Regions from separate parts of the Rhizobium quercicola genome, predicted to be linked through region 1. Evidence: predicted binding sites of a transcription regulator. Region 1 holds the regulator's gene; each other region holds the start of a gene.
The links. The regulator LexA, encoded in region 1, represses DNA repair genes until DNA is damaged. The targets are predictions, from matches to a motif close to TGTTCNNNNTGTGTTCNG.
Positions count from the first base shown of each region.

Region 2: a site for LexA is predicted at 1,710-1,727, ahead of LRX75_RS01485 (ATP-dependent helicase). Genes of this name have one in related genera too.
Region 3: a site for LexA is predicted at 3,486-3,503, ahead of LRX75_RS17980 (energy-coupling factor ABC transporter ATP-binding protein). Genes of this name have one in related genera too.
Region 4: a site for LexA is predicted at 2,085-2,102, ahead of parE (DNA topoisomerase IV subunit B). Genes of this name have one in related genera too.

Region 1 covers NZ_JAJOZR010000007.1:34,794-39,557, reverse strand. The annotation lists gene uvrA (excinuclease ABC subunit UvrA) at 1-1,013, opposite strand, end outside; gene LRX75_RS11880 (single-stranded DNA-binding protein) at 1,299-1,841, shown strand; gene lexA (transcriptional repressor LexA) at 2,115-2,831, shown strand; gene LRX75_RS11870 (hypothetical protein) at 3,152-3,391, shown strand; gene LRX75_RS23300 (hypothetical protein) at 3,453-3,575, shown strand; gene LRX75_RS11865 (hypothetical protein) at 3,681-4,013, opposite strand.
Region 2 covers NZ_JAJOZR010000001.1:343,961-348,724, reverse strand. The annotation lists gene LRX75_RS01500 (PLP-dependent transferase) at 1-86, opposite strand, end outside; gene LRX75_RS01495 (FadR/GntR family transcriptional regulator) at 83-775, opposite strand; gene LRX75_RS01490 (RbsD/FucU family protein) at 1,052-1,507, opposite strand; gene LRX75_RS01485 (ATP-dependent helicase) at 1,792-3,870, shown strand; gene dinB (DNA polymerase IV) at 3,874-4,764, shown strand, end outside.
Region 3 covers NZ_JAJOZR010000012.1:51,389-56,152, forward strand. The annotation lists gene LRX75_RS17955 (thioesterase domain-containing protein) at 1-209, shown strand, start outside; gene LRX75_RS17960 (exodeoxyribonuclease VII small subunit) at 210-503, opposite strand; gene LRX75_RS17965 (histone deacetylase family protein) at 509-1,438, opposite strand; gene LRX75_RS17970 (biotin transporter BioY) at 1,525-2,088, opposite strand; gene LRX75_RS17975 (energy-coupling factor transporter transmembrane component T family protein) at 2,125-2,727, opposite strand; gene LRX75_RS17980 (energy-coupling factor ABC transporter ATP-binding protein) at 2,724-3,404, opposite strand; gene LRX75_RS17985 (winged helix-turn-helix domain-containing protein) at 3,509-4,699, shown strand.
Region 4 covers NZ_JAJOZR010000009.1:72,145-76,908, forward strand. The annotation lists gene parE (DNA topoisomerase IV subunit B) at 1-1,961, opposite strand, end outside; gene LRX75_RS14930 (alpha/beta fold hydrolase) at 2,107-3,003, shown strand; gene LRX75_RS14935 (UbiA family prenyltransferase) at 3,223-4,665, shown strand; gene LRX75_RS14940 (FAD-binding oxidoreductase) at 4,662-4,764, shown strand, end outside.

The DNA of each region.
Region 1 (4,764 bases):
TAGGGCGACGAGGATTTGGCCCAGGGCGCAATCGCCCCGTTCTTCAGCGTCCGATCATGCTCCGGCACGATCAATGCCTCGTCGATCTTCTGCTGGCTGCCGAGGCCGTCGCAGGTGGGGCAGGCGCCGAAGGGATTGTTGAATGAAAACAGACGCGGCTCGATCTCCGAAATCGTGAAGCCGGAGACAGGGCAGGCGAACTTTTCCGAAAACAGCACACGCTCGTGCGTCTCGTTCAGCGACTTGTTGGCCGAGCCGCCGGCCGACGTCTCCTTCTCGGGCAGGGGCTTGTCGGCAAACTCCGCAATCGCCAAGCCGTCGGCAAGCCGGAGCGAGGTCTCCAGACTGTCGGCAAGCCTCGCGGCGATATCGCCCCGTACGACCAGGCGATCCACGACCACATCAATGTCGTGTTTGTATTTCTTGTCGAGGGCGGGCACATCGGCGATCTCGTAGAACTGGCCGTCCACCTTCACGCGCTGGAAGCCCTTTTTCATGAGCTCCGCGAGTTCCTTCTTGTACTCTCCCTTTCGCCCCCGGATCATCGGCGCGAGAATGTAGAGCCGGGCCCCCTCGTCCATCGCCAGAACGCGATCGACCATCTGGCTGACGGTCTGGCTTTCGATCGGCAGGCCCGTCGCCGGCGAGTAGGGCACGCCGACACGCGCGAACAGAAGGCGCATATAGTCGTAGATCTCGGTGACCGTTCCCACGGTCGAGCGCGGATTCTTCGATGTCGTCTTCTGCTCGATCGAGATGGCGGGCGAAAGGCCTTCGATCAGATCGACATCCGGCTTCTGCATCATCTCGAGGAACTGACGCGCGTAGGCCGAGAGGCTTTCGACATAGCGCCGCTGCCCCTCCGCATAGATGGTATCGAAGGCCAGCGACGATTTTCCCGACCCGGACAGGCCCGTCATCACGATCAGCTTGTTGCGCGGAAGGTCGAGATCGACGCCCTTCAGATTGTGTTCCCGCGCACCGCGGATCGAAATGGTCTTGAATTCGCTCATGGTCGGACGCTCTGAATGGGGACGAAGCCCTTACTTAAGATCATTACTTCATATGTCGAGGCGCGTTTTCGGGAAACCGCAATTCCGTCCGGCCGGCGGCCTCTCTTCTGGCGCCGGTGGTGGCCTCGCTTGACAGCATCATAGTCAAGACCTAGAACAAATAAAGAACAAATTTGCAAACTGTTGTGGATTGCCGCGAGGCGAGGGCGAAATGCCGCGCTCAACAGCGTAGGCTTGCGGCACAGTGCGGATCGTAAGGCCGCTTTCAGGAGACAGGACAAAGAGATGGCTGGTAGCGTAAACAAGGTGATCCTCATCGGCAATGTCGGGGCAGACCCTGAGATCCGGCGGACACAGGACGGCAAGCCGATCGCCAACCTGCGCATCGCGACCTCCGAAAGCTGGCGCGACCGGAACTCCGGCGAGCGGCGCGAGAAGACCGAGTGGCACACCGTCGTCGTCTTCAACGAAGGCCTGTGCAAGGTCGTTGAGCAGTATGTCAAAAAGGGCGCCAAGCTATACCTCGAGGGCGCGCTGCAGACCCGCAAATGGCAGGACAAGGACGGCAACGACCGTTACTCCACGGAAGTGGTGTTGCAGGGCTTCAACTCGACGCTGACGATGCTCGACGGCCGCGATGGCGGTGGTAGTGGCGGCGGTGGCGGCGGAAGTCGAGGCGGCTCGGACTATGGCGGCGGAAGCGGCGGATCGAACTATGGCGATGATTACGATCGCCCGGCCCAGTCCTCGGGCGCCCGATCGGGCGGCAGCACCGGCGGACCTGGCGGCGGCTTTTCCCGCGACCTGGACGACGATATCCCATTTTGATCGTCAAAGGTCTGCTGCAAGCCGATACAATGTCGTCTCGTCTTCTACGCCGTCATGAGCAAGCTCATGGCGGCGTTGCTGTTACAGGACCGGACACGGACATCTCTCGACAACAGTTCAGGCTGACGATGGCGTGCGAAAAGCAACGCCCGGGCGAATGCTGAGAAACGGGCTCATGGCGGCTGTGGTTTGGCCAGAATGCCACTTGCAGAACACATGAGGAACATATAACACTGTTCTTGCTTTGTTTCGTGACTCTGGAGTCGATTGATCATGCTGACCCGCAAGCAACAGGAACTGTTGATTTTCATTCATGAGCGCATGAAGGAATCGGGCGTTCCCCCGTCTTTCGATGAAATGAAGGATGCTCTGGAGCTCGCGTCCAAGTCCGGCATTCACCGGCTGATCACGGCGCTCGAGGAGCGCGGCTTCATCCGGCGTCTGCCGAACCGGGCCCGCGCGCTCGAGGTGATCAAGCTGCCGGAGGCATATCTGTCCGCGACCCCGCCGAAGCGGGGATTCTCGCCGAGCGTCATTCAGGGAAGTCGTGGAAACGCGGCCGTCGAACCGGCCGCCAAGACGACGGCGGAGGTCGGCAACGACAACAGCGTATCGGTTCCGGTGATGGGACGCATCGCTGCGGGTGTGCCGATATCCGCCATTCAGAACAACACGCACGACATCGCCGTACCCGCCTTCATGATCGGCAATGGCGAGCACTACGCCTTGGAAGTGCGCGGCGACTCGATGATCGAAGCGGGCATTCTGGACGGCGACACCGTGATCATTCGCAATGCCAATAGCGCCAGCCCCGGCGAGATCGTCGTTGCGCTCGTGGATGACGAGGAAGCGACCCTGAAGCGGTTTCGCCGCAAGGGCGCGTCCGTCGCGCTCGAGGCTGCCAACCCGGCGTACGAGACGCGAATTTTCGGCCCGGAGCGTGTGAAGGTACAGGGCAAGCTCGTCGGCCTGATCCGCCGCTACCAATAATCGGGGAGGGGTCGGCGCGTCTCCGTATAAGGTTTCAGAAGTGGGCGCTGTCCATACGTTTGGGCGCCGGAGGATTCCGCTGGTTTAGGCCCGCAGAATCCTTCGGCGTTGTGTGATCAGCAGACGGGTTTGGTCGTCTGTTCTTGCGTTCGACGTCAGACCTGCAGCAAATCTGCAGCAAGGCTTTTTCGTTTGCTGTGTTTTCAGCCGACGATGTTGCATCGCTCCACGTTAGCGCGCATTTGTTGGTCGTACCGTCTCAAACATATGGAACCGTGTAGGTAGGTCGGCGTTTACCGGGCGAACGTGATGGAGCCGACATGCCTGGAACATTGAACAGCTTCGAAGTGATCGTCTTCGACGATCATACGGGAGAGCTCGTGCAAAGCGATGATCTGATGCGTGTCGGTACGGCAGACGAGGCGTGCGCTCTGGCAGAGCGGCTTGCTGCATCTCACGCAGGAACCTTGGCCCTCGCACGGTCGACCAATACGGCCGTTGGTGAGGTCAATCCGGTGCGCGTTTTGCTGCAGCATGGCCGGATCGGTGATTTCGCCTAATCAGCGTCGGGTCAACAACGCCTCTTATCGAAAACGCGCGCTCAGCGCGAAGGATTATACCATGCGCATGATTTTTGTCGGGATGCTTGCATCCATCCTCAGCATCCTTGTTTTCAAATATGCGAATAACGATCTCGGCAACAGTGTTCCGTTGACGACTGTTGGAGCAGCCAGCTCGCTCTGACGCGCAGACGTCTCGGCTCGCTGATACAGAGGATTTCTGGCTGCGAAGGACGATATCGGCGCCGTTTCCATGTGAGCGCTTCCACCGTCCCGCGCTTCCAGAGTCTCACTCGTGAATCGTGTAGGACCCCATCTCGCAGAGGTTCTGCTTGTCTTCGGTCGTCGCGAGGTTTGAACCCTCTTCGAATTCGAAACGCATATCGTAGTTGCAAACGTCTCGGCCGTCCGCGATCGTGAGTTCGATCGTTTCGCCCGGATTGAGAACCTGCTCACCGAACACATCGCCCTCCCAATCACTGACACCGACGGGTGATGTGTAGAAGCGTGTCAAAACGGAATTCGTACCGTTCTTCAGTGTAAAGACGAGATCTTCGGCCTGTGCTGTCCCGCAAAAGAAGACCGCTCCGATGATGACTGCGCCTGCCGTAACGAATTTCATTGTTTCCCCCGATAAATCTATGATCGCGCAAATTCCGTGGCGCGGAACGGATATTACTGAGTCTCCTGCGGTACTCAATCGGATTTTGGACGTTTCGATGAGTCGCAAGCGCGTTTTACAGGAATGGTGTTCTGCCACGTCGGATCTTGTTACAAGGCGTTCGTGAAACGGGATCGAGGCGGGCGCGATCGTCATTTCCGCGTCCCGTGTCGGCGTCATCCAGCAGGGCAACACGCCATGTTGAGAGCCGTGCCTGCGCGTCGGATTCGCCTGACAATCTATGACGTGAATCGGTCAAGCTACCGACCGACATTGGAAAGGTGTGAACGGGACGGCCGCCGTGATCTCGTGGCAGCGACGTGACGTCAATCTGTCGCCCGACCCCGTTCTTACGTTAACGGCAGTCGCGTCCGAGGCCCTTGTGCCAGAACGCAAACGCGGCGTCTACCGTGTGTGTCATCGGGAGGCGTTGCAGAGTGGGACAAGGGACAACGGTCCAGCAAGACTTATCGCGTCTCACCGGCAAAAGCTGCGCTCTAGCAACGGTCCGCTTGCATGACGCGAGGTTGCGACGTGTCGGAGGTCAGTATCGGCAGGGGAGGTGTCTCGGCAGCGCTCGACATAACCTGTCGCTTTCAACATTGACGGTGAAAAGCGCGCCGAAAATCGAGAGACAGAGCACGTTCATTGTGCGCAGCAACCAGAAATCTCATAAATTAGATTAGTGTTTCAACGACTTATGAATATATCG
Region 2 (4,764 bases), on a different contig from region 1:
GGCGGCACGACAGCCTCGAACGCGTGGGTCTCGTCATGAGCGACGATCAGCGAGGCGGGATCGAAGAGATCGTGGCCTTGGGTCATTTCGACATGTCCTTGATATCTTCCTCGACGATGGCGAGGATTTTCAGCGTTTCCGTCCGCGCAGCCTCCGCGTCGCCTGCAGCGATCGCATCGAAGAGCGTCCGGTGGAAAGGAAAGGAGCGCGCCGCGAAATCCGGCCGGTCGAAGGGCTTCGACCAGAAGCGCTCGAAACCGCCCCGCATCTGTTCGAGCAATTGCCCAAACAGCGGGTTGTGGGTGGCGTCGTAGATCGACAGATGAAACGCGAGATCGGCCTTGCCCGACGTGCCCTCGGCAAGGTGCACCGCCTCCATCTCGTCGAGGCGGGCTTCGATGATCTGGAGATCCGCTTCCGTCCGGCGGCGGGCGGCGGCCATGGAGGCCTCGACCTCGATGCCGCGGCGAACCTCGAGCGTCATCAACAGGGCGTCGCGAAGACCGACGGATTCGAACGAGAGCGGCATATGGACCGTGCCGGCGGAAATCGGCTTCAGCAGGTAGTTGCCACTGCCCTTACGGCTTTCGACCACGCCCAGCGCCTGAAACTTGCCGATCGCTTCGCGGATGGTCGAGCGGCCGACGCCGAGCGCCAGCATCAGCTCACGCTCGGCCGGCAACCGATCCCCGGCCTTGAGGCCGGCATGCTCCACATACTGCACCAGCGCCGTCTCTACCTGCTGCGCCCTGTTTATGGGTGGCAAGGGCTCGATGTGGGTCGGTGCACGGGGCGATACGCTCACGATCAGGACTCGTTGAAGAAAAATTGGTCTGACATCCTGCCAATTGAGAATGCCTTGCCGATTTTGTCAAGCGGCCATCGCCGCTTCTTCATGCCCTCGCGCTAATGAACCTTTAAAGATGAACCTTCGCCATGCAGTGGGCGCACAAAATCAGCCCCGTGCCGCATGATCGCTCAGCGGCACGAGGTGAAGGTCGACCGTCCAGTTACCGGCGGCCGACGTCGGCGATGGTGGAATGGCTGCGCGCTACGCGCCTGCCGGTGGGATGACGCCCTTGGTCAACAGGAAGCAGCCGTAGAACCGCGTCTCCCCCGTCGAGATGACGCAATAGGCTTTCTTCGCCAGATCGTAGAAAGCGAAGCGTTCGATGCCGTACATCGGGCACGGCTTGCCCTCCGCGCGGTCGATCTCCGCCTGAACCTCGCACTGCACGTCTGGCGCCTCGTCCGGTGCGCCCATCACTTCCATGCGGCACGCCGAATTCTGCAGCGGCGTGTCCAGCGGCAGAACGGAGAGGATCGCCGCGATCGCCTGCGGTGCGCTCAGATTGGCCATCGACAGCGGCCGGCCGATGACCGTCTGCCGTCCGACGCTATCGGTGGGGAAATTGGTGTCCGACACCACGAGCGTATCGCCATGTCCCATGGACCGCAGGGCATGCAGCACGTCGGCACCGAGTGCCGGATGAATGTTCTTCAGCAAGATTACCTCCCATTACGTCTTCGTCGCGGCGCCCGCCGCTCGTCCCGAAGGCCTCCGTCACGGCTTCTGCCGGGAAGCCCCTGACGATGTACCGCTCCGGGTCGATCGAGACCAGACCAAAGGCGTGATCGAGCGCTAACATTTGAGCGGATAAGCCTCGGCGTCTCGCAGGCCCTCTGTTCAAGCGTTTCCCCGGCTGATATGTTCGTTATTTGTTCCCAAGCCCCCGGCGCGACGATTCCGTGAAGGGGTGCGGAACATGCAGGCAGCACGGGGAAGACGGCATGGCGGCGGTAGCCTATCTGGAGACGTTGAACGAGCGACAGCGCCAGGCCGTCGAACATGGCATCGTTTCCAACGGAACGACATCCGACACCGTCGCAGGTCCGCTCCTGATCATCGCCGGGGCGGGATCGGGCAAGACCAACACGCTCGCGCACCGCGTCGCCCATCTCATCGTCCATGGAGCCGATCCCCGGCGCATCCTTCTCATGACATTTTCGCGCCGCGCGGCGTCGGACATGGCGCGACGGGTCGAGCGGATCTGCCGGAAGGTGCTCGGCGCCAATGCCGGCGTTCTCACCGACGCCCTTGCCTGGTCCGGCACGTTTCACGGCATCGGCGCGCGGCTGTTGCGGATCTATGCCGAGCAGATCGGTCTCGATATCGACTTCACCATTCACGACCGCGAGGACAGCGCCGACCTCATGAACCTCGTGCGGCACGAGCTCGGTTTCTCCAAGATGGAAAGCCGGTTTCCGACCAAGGGCACCTGCCTTTCCATCTATTCGAGGGTGGTGAATTCGCAGACGCCGCTCGCCGATGTGCTCCGCCTGCATTTTCCCTGGGTCGCCGGCTGGGAAGCACAGCTGAAGAGCCTGTTCGCCGCGTATGTCGCCGCCAAACAGGCCCAGAACGTGCTCGATTACGACGACCTCCTGCTCTACTGGGCGCAGATAGTGTCCGATCCCGGCCTCGCGCAGGATATCGGGGACCGTTTCGACCATGTGATGGTGGACGAGTATCAGGATACGAACCGGCTGCAGGCTTCGGTTCTGATGGCCCTGAAGCCCGGCGGTCGCGGCCTGACCGTGGTCGGCGACGACGCACAGTCCATCTATGCCTTTCGCGCCGCTACCGTCCGCAATATTCTCGATTTCCCCGGCGCCTTCAGCCCGGCGGCCGACGTCATCACGCTCGACCGCAATTACCGTTCGACCCAGACCATCCTCGCCGCCGCCAATGGCGTCATCGATCTCGCGCGCGAGCGGTTCACCAAGAACCTGTGGACGGAGCGCCAGTCGGCGGAGCGGCCGAAGCTGGTGACGGTGAAGGACGAGACCGATCAGGCCGCCTTCATCGTCGAGCAGGTTCTGGCCAACCGCGAAACAGGCATGACGCTGAAGCAGCAGGCCGTGCTCTTCCGCTCGTCCAACCACAGCGGGCCGCTGGAAGTCGAACTGACGCGGCGTAATATTCCCTTCGTGAAGTTCGGCGGGCTGAAGTTTCTCGACAGCGCGCATGTCAAGGACATGCTGGCCGTGCTGCGGTTCGCGCAGAACCCGCGCGATCGGGTGGCCGGGTTCCGGCTGCTGCAGATGCTGCCGGGTGTGGGGCCTCAGACGGCCGGCAAGATCCTCGATGCGATCGCTGCCGATCCCGAGCCGCTTGCGGCTCTTGCCGAAATACCAGCCCCGCCCCGCGCCGGCGACGACTGGAGCCGCTTCGTCACTCTGCTGGAAAGCCTGCGAAAGGCCGGCCCCGGCTGGCCGGCGGAGATCGGTCTCGCGCGGATGTGGTACGAGCCGCATCTCGACCGCATCCATGAGGATGCCGACACGCGCAAGGCCGACCTCCTGCAGCTGGAGCAGATCGCCACCGGCTATGCCTCGCGCGAGCGCTTCCTGACGGAGCTGACGCTCGATCCGCCGGATGCGACGAGCGACCAGGCCGGCGTGCCGCTGCTGGACGAGGATTACCTCATCCTCTCCACCATCCACTCCGCCAAGGGGCAGGAATGGCGATCCGTCTTCATGCTCAACGTGGTCGATGGCTGCATCCCCTCGGATCTTGGAACCGGGACGACGCAGGAGATCGAGGAGGAGCGCCGTCTTCTCTATGTCGGCATGACACGGGCGAAAGACAGCCTGTCGCTGATCACGCCGCAGCGCTTTTTCACCCATGGGCAGAACCCGCAGGGCGATCGGCATGTCTATGCCGCGCGCACGCGCTTCATTCCCGCAACGCTGCTGCAGTTCTTCGAGAGTGCCACCTGGCCGCTGGTTTCGGCCTCCGCCTCCGAGCGCAGTGCCCGCGAGATCCGCATCGACGTCGCCGCCCGCATGCGCGGCATGTGGAGCTAGGCCATGCAGACGGGTGCTCCGACCCTGCCGGAAACGGCAGCAGACGCAGCAGCCCGCGAGGCGGCGGATCTGGCAGACGCGCTGGCGTCTCCCCCTGCAGACGCCGCACCGGTGGCCACGCTTCAGCCCGGCGATGGGCCGGTGCGCAAGATCATCCATGTCGATATGGATGCCTTTTATGCCTCGGTCGAGCAGCGGGACAATCCCGAGCTTCGCGGCAAGCCCGTCGCCGTCGGCGGATCGGCCGCGCGCGGCGTGGTGGCGGCAGCGAGCTACGAAGCCCGAGTGTTCGGTGTGCACTCCGCCATGGCATCGGTCACGGCCAAGCGCAAATGCCCGGACCTGATCTTCGTCAAACCGCGCTTCGAGGTCTACCGCGCCGTGTCGCAGCAGATCCGGGAGATCTTTGCGGACTATACGCCCCTGATCGAGCCGTTATCGCTGGACGAGGCCTATCTCGACGTCACGGAAAACCTGAAGGGCATGGAGATCGCGACCGAGATCGCCGCAGAGATCCGTGCCCGGATCTTTGCCGCCACCGGGCTCACGGCCTCGGCCGGCATCAGCTACAACAAGTTTCTGGCAAAGATGGCGTCCGACCAGCGCAAGCCCAATGGTCAGTTCGTGATCACGCCCAGGAACGGCCCGGCCTTCGTGGAGGCCCTGCCCGTGAAGAAATTCCACGGCGTCGGCCCGGCCACGGCAGAGCGGATGAAAAAGCACGGGATCGAGACGGGCCTCGATCTCAAGATGAAGCCGCTCGCCTATCTCCAGCAGCATTTCGGCAAGTCCGGCGCGTATTTCCACGGGATCGCGCGCGGCATCGACGAGCGCCGCGTGCGGTCGGACCGCATCCGCAAGTCGGTCGGCGCCGAGGACACGTTCAGCGAGGAC
Region 3 (4,764 bases), on a different contig from region 1:
CGTCCGGCTCGCCGATCGATTGCAACGCAGGCCGCATCTGGAAGGCCTACTTGCCCAAGGCACGGTGGGTCTCGGCGTCGGGCAGCCATCTCAGCATGATCGTCGCCCGAAACGCCCGCACGCTGGCCGCCATGATGGACATGCATCTGCGGCCCGCACCCCTTTCGGCATCGGACACATCCGCGCCGGCGAAAAGCGCGGCCGCCTGATCAGTTGCCGTCCAGCGGCTCCACGCCCTGCGGCTTGCCGGCGCGGTCGAGACGGATTTTCTCGATACGGTTCTCGGCTGCGTTGAGCAGGGCCTCGCAATGCTTCTTCAGCGCTTCCCCGCGCTCGTAGAACTCGATCGAGCGGTCGAGGGCGACATCGCCGCGCTCCAGCGCCGACACGATCGATTCCAGCTCCTCCACGGCCCGCTCGAAGGACAGCGAGGCGACAGCGGCGGGGCCGGACGGTTCGGCCTGGCCGGCATCCGGCGATTGCGTGCGTGTCTCGTTTGCCATGTCGGTCATCCCCTCATCAGGCGCTGGATATGCAGACCCGCCGATTCGGCGAGCCCCACGAGGTCATAGCCGCCTTCGAGCAGGCTGACGATGCGATTGCCGGCATGCTTGCCCGCGACATCGAGCAACCGGCCGGTCGCCCAGTCGAAATCATCGCCGACGAGGTTGATCTGCGCCAGCGGATCGCGGTGGTGCGCATCGAACCCGGCCGAGATGATGACGAGATCCGGCTGGAAGCGCTCGAGCGCCGGCAGCACGCGCGACTTGAACGCCTCGCGGAAATGCTCGCTGCCCGTATCCGGTGAGAGCGGCGCATTGACGATCGTATTGTGCGCGCCCGTCTCGTCCTTCGCGCCGGTGCCGGGATAGAGCGGCATCTGGTGCGTGGAGCAGAAGAGGACGGAGGCGTCGTCGTAGAAAATATCCTGCGTGCCGTTGCCGTGGTGCACGTCCCAGTCGACGATCGCCACCCGCTCGGCCCCGTGCACGCGCTGGGCGTGCCGCGCGGCGATGGCGGCATTGTTGAAGAAGCAGAAGCCCATGGCCTTCGTCTTCTCGGCATGGTGCCCGGGCGGGCGGGAGGCGACGAAGACATTGTCGGCCTTGCCGGTGAAGACCGCGTCCACCGCCGCCACCGCGCCGCCGATGCCGGTCAGCGCCGCCTGCAGGCTGGCGGGGCTTGCATGCGTATCGGCCTCGAAACTGTTGATGCCCTCTTCGGGAATCACCGACATCACGGCGCGCAGGTGCTCTTCCGGATGGGCGAGCAGCACGAGATCCTCGTTGCCCTGTGGCGCCTTGAGCCGGACGAGATCGGAAAACCGCTCGTGCTCCAGCGCCAGATTGAGCGCCCGCAGCCGGTCCGGCCGCTCCGGGTGGCCCTCGGGTACCTGATGCTCGAGGAAGATGGGGTTTTCGTAGAGGATGGTTGTCATGGACGCCAAGCTAGAGCGGGAAGCGGGCAGGGTCCAGCACATTGCCGGCTTTTCCCCGCCCGTTCCCGCTTCAGGCCTGGTTCCGTTCAGTTCCGCTGCGGCAGCAGGGGATAGCCGACAAGCACGGCGCGGGCGGCAAGGGCGGCGATGCCGGCCTTGATGAGGTCGCCCGGAACGAAGACGGCATTGGCCGAAAGCGCGGCCAGGAAGCCCATGCCCGTGTTGATGGCGAGCCAGATCGTGCCCATGAGATAGACGACGCCGATGCCGCCGACGATCGAGGCGAGAAAGAAGCCAGCGATCTGGCGCGCGCCGCCCTGGGTTTCGCGAACGATCCGCTCGGCGACGAGGCCGGTGACGAGGGTGCCGACGACCCAGCCCGCGATGTAGCCGCCGGTCGGGCCGGCAAGGACGGCGAGCCCGCCGCGGCCGCCCGAAAGCACCGGCAGGCCGACGGCGACCATGAGGATGAGCAGGAGATAGGCGAGCGCGCCGCGCTTGGCGCCGATGATGCAGCCGGCCAGCATGACGCCCATGGACTGCGCGGTGATCGGCACCGGCACGATGGCGAGCGTGATCGGCGGGATGATGCCGAGGACGATGATGATGGCGGTAAACAGGGCAGTGAGAACCAGGTCGCGCGTCGACATTCGCCTCTCCTTTCACGGGTTGCTGTTAAAGCCCGATTAGTGACGCCGCAGGCCGCGTGCGTCAATGGCCATGGCGATCATGTCGGCATCTTTCAGCGTGAGAATGATCAACGACGCCAGCATCTTGAGCGGGCGCACGGGCAGGCCCCGCGCCGCATGCGCTTCCCGCAGGCTCTCGTACCGCGTCGAGATCTCCGGCACGAAGCGCAGCACCAGGCCCAGCGCCAGCCCGACATCGGCGGCGTTCACCAGCCCCAGCCGCTCGAAGGGCATCATCAGCCGGGTGATCTCCTCCATGAAGTCGCCCACCTCCGTCGAGGCGGTGACGGCGGCGGCCAGCAGAATGAGCGTGGCGAAGCGGAAGAGCACGACGAGGCCGTGAACCGGCGTTTCGAAGACGGCCGTGGCGATGGCGACCAGCCCGATGGAGACGAGCGGCCAGGCAAGACGCGACACGGCATCGGAAAACGACACGCCCACCGTGGCGAAGACGAGCGCTGCCACCAGCACGGCCCCGCCGAGAACGACGGGATGACCGGTCAGGAACACCGCGAGGCTGGCAAGGAACAGTCCTGCCAGCTTGGTGCGGACCGACAGGCGGTGAAGCGGCGTCGTGCCCTCGACATGCAGGCTTTTCATGACAGTGCCACCGCCTCATAGGCCTTTACGACATCGCCCGGTATGCCGTCGGCGATCAGGCGGCCTTCGTGGAACAGAAGCACGCGCTCGAAGCTCTCGATCAGCGACAGGTCATGGCTGACGACGATGGCCGCCTCGTCAAGGCCCGCCAGCGTGTCGACCACGCGCTTGCGGTTCCTGAGGTCCAGCTGGTTGGTCGGCTCGTCGAGGATCAGGATGTCGGGCTCGGTCACCAGAACGCTCGCCATGGCCACCAGCTGCGTCTCGCCGCCCGACAGCGCATGCACCCGCCGCCGCGCGAGATGCTCGATGCCGAACCGGGCGAGAATGGCCTCGACCCGCGCCGCGACGTCCGCTTTCCCGACGCCCCGGCTCTTCAGGCCGAGCGCGATATCGTCGGCGACGATCGGCAGGATCAGCTGGTTCTGCGGGTTCTGGAAGATGAAGCCGACCCTGCCGAGAACTTCCGCGCCATCCGCGACCGTATCGCGCCCGTTCACCGTCACCCGGCCCTGGCTCGGCTTGACGAGGCCGTTGATGGCCCGCGCAAAGGTCGTCTTGCCCGACCCGTTCAGCCCGATCACCCCGATCCGCCGCTCGGCCAGATCAAGGTCGAGCGGCTGCAGCGCGACGGTCTCGCCATAACGAATGCCGCAATCGACAAAGCGGATCTCCATCCCGTCTCCTCGGATGTGTCGGTGGATCGCCGGTTCATAGGCGAACGCGGGCAAAAGGCAAAGCGGCAGTTGATTCTTCGTCAGAACAAAGCATGATCAAACCCATGACGATTCTCGTATCCAACCGCGATGCCCGCCGCATCTTCCTCAACGCCCAAGGGCTGGCATCGCCGCCCAACCGGGCGCTGACGAAGGCCGGCCTGCTCGCGCTCATCACGAAGATCGGCTTCGTGCAGGTGGACAGCATCTCCACGGTGGAGCGCGCCCATCATATGATCCTCCACGCCCGCAACCAGACCTACAGGCCGGAGCACCTGACAGCCCTTCTGGAGAAGGACGGCGCGCTGTTCGAGCACTGGACGCATGACGCCTCGATCATCCCCAGCGCCTTCTTCGTCTACTGGAAGCACCGCTTCGCCCGCGAGAGCGAGACGCTGGTGGAGCGCTGGCGAAAATGGCGGGAGGCGGGGTTCGAGGATGTGTTCGACGACACGCTGACGCAGATCACCGAGACCGGACGCGTGCTCGCGCGCGACTTCAAATACGAGGACCGCACCTCCGGCGGCTGGTGGAACTGGCATCCCTCCAAGACCGCTCTCGAATATCTCTGGCGCACCGGCAGACTGGCGATCGCCGGCCGCGACAGCTTCCAGAAGATCTACGACCTGACCGAGCGCGTGATCCCCGAGGCCTATCGATTAGGCGAGGTGGACCGCGAGGCCTTCATCGACTGGTGCTGCCGGGCGGCGCTCGATCGTCTCGGTTTCGCCACGCACGGCGAACTCGCCGCCTTCTTCGCGCTGATCACGCCGGAAGACGCGCGGCAATGGGTGCTGTCCCACGCGCACGAGCTGCAATCCGTGGTCATCGAGCCCGCCGACGGCAGCCGCCCGCGCGCTGCCCATGCGCTTGCCGGATTTCCCGGCCCGCTGGGGGACCTCGAAGACCCGCCGGCCCGCCTGCGCGTCCTCAGCCCGTTCGATCCGCTGCTGCGCGATCGCGCCCGTACCGAGCGCCTGTTCGGCTTCACCTATCGCATCGAGATCTTCGTTCCGGAGCCGAAGCGCCAGTACGGCTACTACGTCTTCCCGCTTCTGGAAGGCGACCGTCTCGTCGGCCGCATCGACATGAAGGCCAACCGAAAGGCGGGCCTTCTGGAGGTCAAGCGCCTCTGGTGGGAACCCGGCCTGCGCCCCTCGACCGGCCGCGCCACCCGCCTCGACGCCGAACTCGCCCGCATCGCCCGGTTTGCTGGGGTCGAGCAGGTGGTGTGGCTGGAGGGGGCGAGAGGGTAGGGATGTTTTATGTCAGCGATATCTGTTGTACGATATCGCCGTCAGCGTATGATGAAGCCCACGCC
Region 4 (4,764 bases), on a different contig from region 1:
GTCGTCTCTTTCAACTGCGCCGGCATCATCTCGCCGAGGCCCTTGAACCGACCGATCTCGACCTTGCCGCGCCCGGTGAATTCCTTCTCCATCAATTCGACCCGGTGAAGGTCGTCACGCGCATACAGCGTCCGCGTACCCTGCGTCATGCGGTAGAGCGGGGGCACCGCGAGATAGAGATGGCCGCCGCGAATGAGTTCGGGCATCTCCTGGTAGAAGAAGGTGATCAGCAGCGAGGCGATATGCGCGCCGTCCACGTCGGCGTCGGTCATGACGATGACGCGGTCGTAGCGCAGGTCTTCCTGACGGTATTTCGACCGCGTGCCGCAGCCGAGCGCTTGGACGAGATCCGAGATCTGCTGGTTGGCGCCCAGCTTCTCGCGGCCGGCACTTGCGACGTTGAGGATCTTGCCGCGCAGCGGCAGGATCGCCTGGTTGGAGCGGTTGCGCGCCTGTTTGGCCGAGCCACCGGCCGAATCGCCTTCGACGATGAAGAGTTCGGCACCCAGCGCCGAATTCTGCGAGCAGTCGGCGAGCTTGCCCGGGAGGCGCAGCTTGCGCACCGCGCTTTTTCGCGTGACTTCCTTTTCCTTGCGGCGGCGGACGCGCTCGTCGGCGCGCTCGATCACCCATTCAAGCAGCTTTGCCGCTTCCTGCGGATTGCCGGCCAGGAAATGGTCGAACGGATCGCGAATCGCATTCTCGACGATGCGCTGTGCCTCGACGGTGGCGAGCTTGTCCTTGGTCTGGCCGACGAATTCCGGCTCGCGGATGAACACGGACAGCATGCCGGCGGCCGAAATCATCACGTCGTCCGTGGTGACGATCGCCGCGCGCTTGTTCTGCGTCAGCTCCGCATAGGCCTTGAGGCCCTTGGTCAGCGCAATGCGCAGGCCCGCTTCATGCGTCCCGCCCTCGGGCGTCGGAATGGTGTTGCAATAGGAGTGGACGACCGAATCGCCGCCGTACCAGGTGACAGCCCATTCGAGCGCGCCATGGCCGCCGGTCTTCTCGGTCTTGCCGGCGAAGATCTCGCGCGTCACCGTGAACTCAGAGCCCATCGTCGCCTTGAGATAATCCTTCAAGCCGCCGGGGAAGTGGAAAACCGCCTTGTCCGGCGTGTCCGTGCCCTCGACCAGTGCCGGATCGCACGACCAGCGGATCTCGACGCCCCCGAAGAGATAGGCCTTGGAGCGGGCCATGCGGAAGAGGCGTGCCGGCTCGAACTTGGCATGCGGCCCGAAGATGTCCGGGTCGGGGTGAAACCGCACGCGCGTGCCGCGCCGGTTCTGCACGTCGCCCAATTCTTCCAGACCACCCTGCGGAATACCGCGCGAAAAACGCTGGCGATAGAGGCGCCGGTTGCGTGCGACTTCGACTTCCAGCACGTCGGACAGCGCATTGACGACGGACACGCCGACGCCGTGCAGACCGCCGGATGTCTCATAGACCTTGCTGTCGAATTTGCCGCCGGCATGGAGCACGGTCATGATGACTTCGAGCGTCGATTTGCCCGGAAATTTCGGATGGTTCTCGACCGGAATGCCGCGACCGTTATCGGTCACCGCGAGGCATCCCTCCGCGTCGAGGTGCACGTCGATGAAATTGGCATGGCCGGCCACGGCCTCGTCCATCGAGTTGTCGATGACTTCGGCGAACAGATGGTGCAGCGCCTTTTCGTCCGTGCCGCCGATATACATGCCGGGGCGACGGCGGACCGGCTCGAGGCCCTCGAGGACTTCGATCGCAGACGCGTTGTAATCGCCCGTATCGGCCTTCAGCTGGGATGCCGGGCTTCCCGGAGCACGCGTGGCCGCTTTCGGTTCCTCCGCTTTCGCCGGCACGTCCGGTTTTGCCTCCACGGAGGTGCGGGCGGACGACGCCGGATCGGGCGTCTTCGGCTCGGCGGGTTTCCGGGGAGCGGGCGGTGTGTTCGCGAAAAGGTCGTTGCTGTCCGTCATCTGGTGCGTCAAACGTCTTTCGATGTGTCGGCTGATCCTGTAGGTCGGGCATCGCCTGTCCGTCGTCTGCCCGCCTCTTCATACAAGGGCCGGCCGCCCGGCGAAAGAGCCAAGCGCGCCAAAGAGATCAAAAAGGGAACAAGAGATGGCCCGGTCCACACTTTCTTTGCGGCACATCGCAGCTTTGAGCGCGCTTGCCCTCGTTTTTGCGTTCTCCATCGGCTTCACGCAGGTCCGCGCCGCTACGCTGAAGCCCTTCAAGGACGATCTCTTCGGATATGGCCGCATCCTGGACTCGCGCGACGATGGTAACTGGCTGACGATCGACTATGACGAGATGCGCGATATCAACGGCCGGGACGAAATTCCCGAACGGCGCGTCAAGCGGCCTTACGTGTCGCTGGGGGTGAAGCGCCAGCAGGCGAACGAGACCGTCGATATCGGCGGCCGGGGTGTCGACGTCTTCCGGGTGGGTGCCGCGCAGAATGCCGCCTTCACCGTGATCTTCATCCACGGCCGCGGCGGCGACCGGCGGCTGGGCGCGAACGACTATTCCTTCGGCGGCAATTTCAATCGGCTGAAGAACCTCGCGGTCGAGAATGGCGGCGCCTATTACGCGCCGAGCGCGCGCTCCTTCGATACGGATGGCGCGGCGGATATCGCCGGCCTGATCGACGCCCTGGCGCGCCGGTCCCCCGGCAAGCCGGTCATCCTCTCCTGTGCATCCATGGGCAGCTTCCTCTGCTGGGGGGTGACGCGCAATGCGACGGCGGTCGGTCAGCTCTCCGGAATAATGATCATGGGCGGGGCGACCGATCCCGACTTCGGCAAGAGCGCGGCTTTCGCTCGAAAATTGCCGATGTTCTTCAGCCATGGCAGCGCGGATGGCACCTATAAGGCAGAGGATCAGGCAGCACTCTACGGTCGTCTGAAGAAGGGCGGCTACCCCGCCCGCTTCGTTCTGTTCCAGACGGGCACGCACGGAACGCCGGTGCGGATGACCGATTGGCGGGACGCCATCAACTGGATCCTGTCCCGCTGACGCCTGGCGCGCAGAAAGCCGCATCGGTTTCGCACGGACGACATGCATAGAACGCGTGCCGAGCGAAGCTGAAAGATCGCGGCACACGTGTGATGCAACCTGAACGATTTTCCGTTCATTAACCACCGATTGAAGTCCCGCCCCGATCGACGCCCGTGTTTGTCTTTCGGAAAGCAGAGCGTGACACTCTCCCGGCAATCGAAAACCGGGAGTGCGATCATGGATGCGCGAACCGACACACGGCTTGTTCCGCTTTGCGTCGATTTGGATGGTACGCTTGTCGCAGCGGATACGCTGTGGGAAGGCGTCGCCGTCATCCTGTTCCGCAATCCGCTGATGCTGTTTGCGGTCGTCCTCTGGGCGTTGCGCGGCAAGGCGCATCTAAAGCACGAGGTGGCGGCGCGGTCCGGACGCACGGGGGGCGACTGGCCCTATCGTCCCGAAGTCATGGAGCGGCTGCAGCAGGAACGGGCGTCGGGCCGCGATATCGTTCTCGTCACCGGTGCTGCCGAACGGGTGGCGCTGGACGTCGCAGCCCATGCCGGCATCTTCACGGATGTGCTGCATTCCTCGCCCACCCACAACCTGACGAGCCACCGCAAGCGCGAGGAGCTCGTCGCGCGCTATGGCGAAGCCGGGTTCGACTACATGGGCAACAGCCGCGACGACGTGGCCGTGTTCGATGCCGCCCGCACCGCCATCGTCGTCGCACCGGATCGGGCGGCGGAAGCCTGGCGCCGCCGGCATGGTGGCGAGCGTCTCGAGACCGGCACGATCGGCTTCAAGGACACGCTGAAATCCATTCGCGTCCATCAGTGGGCGAAGAACATCCTGATCGCCGTGCCGATGGCGCTCGATCACGACATCTTCCAGTGGAACGCGCTGGTCAACACGGCCATCGCCTTCTTCGCCTTCAGCTTTCTCGCCTCGGCCGTGTACGTCGTCAACGATATCTCGGACCTGACGAATGACCGGCGCCATCCAAAGAAGCGGTTCCGGCCGCTGGCAAGCGGTCGCATGTCCGTTCCCACCGGTCTCGCGCTTGCTGCGATCCTCCTCGTCGCGTCGGTCGCGCTGACGCTCACCATGCCGGTCGATTTCATTCTGACGCTCGGAATTTACCTCGTCATCACGACGGCTTACACGTTTTTCCTCAAGCGGAAACTGCTGGTCGATGTCTTCACGCTGGCGGGGCTCTACACCATCCGCATCGTCGCAGGCGCAACGGCGACCGGCACCGATCTTTCCTTCTGGCTTCTCGCCTTCTCGATCTTCTTCTTCCTCAGTCTGGCGCTCGTGAAGCGCTATGTCGAGCTGGACGAGCATGGCGGCGACGCCGGAACGCAGGTTCCCGGGCGCGGCTATCTGCAGGTCGATTTCGAGATGGTTGGCCAGGCGGGCGTGTCCTCGGCCTTTGCCTCCGCTCTCGTTCTGGCGCTCTACATTCACAGCGTCGAGATGCAGCAGATGTACAGCATGCCGGCCGCGCTCTGGCCGCTCTGCCCGCTGGTCCTCTACATGCTGCTGCGCATCTGGATGCTCGCCCGTCGCGGCGCGCTGCATGAGGATCCCGTCGTCTTCATCATGCGCGACTGGCGCAGCATCGCCACCATGGCCGCCGGTGGCGTGCTTGTGATGATCGGCGCGGTCGGTATCCAATGACGCGCACGACCACTCCACCGAGACCTGCGAATTTCGACAGCTGGGGTCGCATCGATACGCGCCCGCGCCGGGCCGTCAGCCCGGATGCCTTCGAGAACG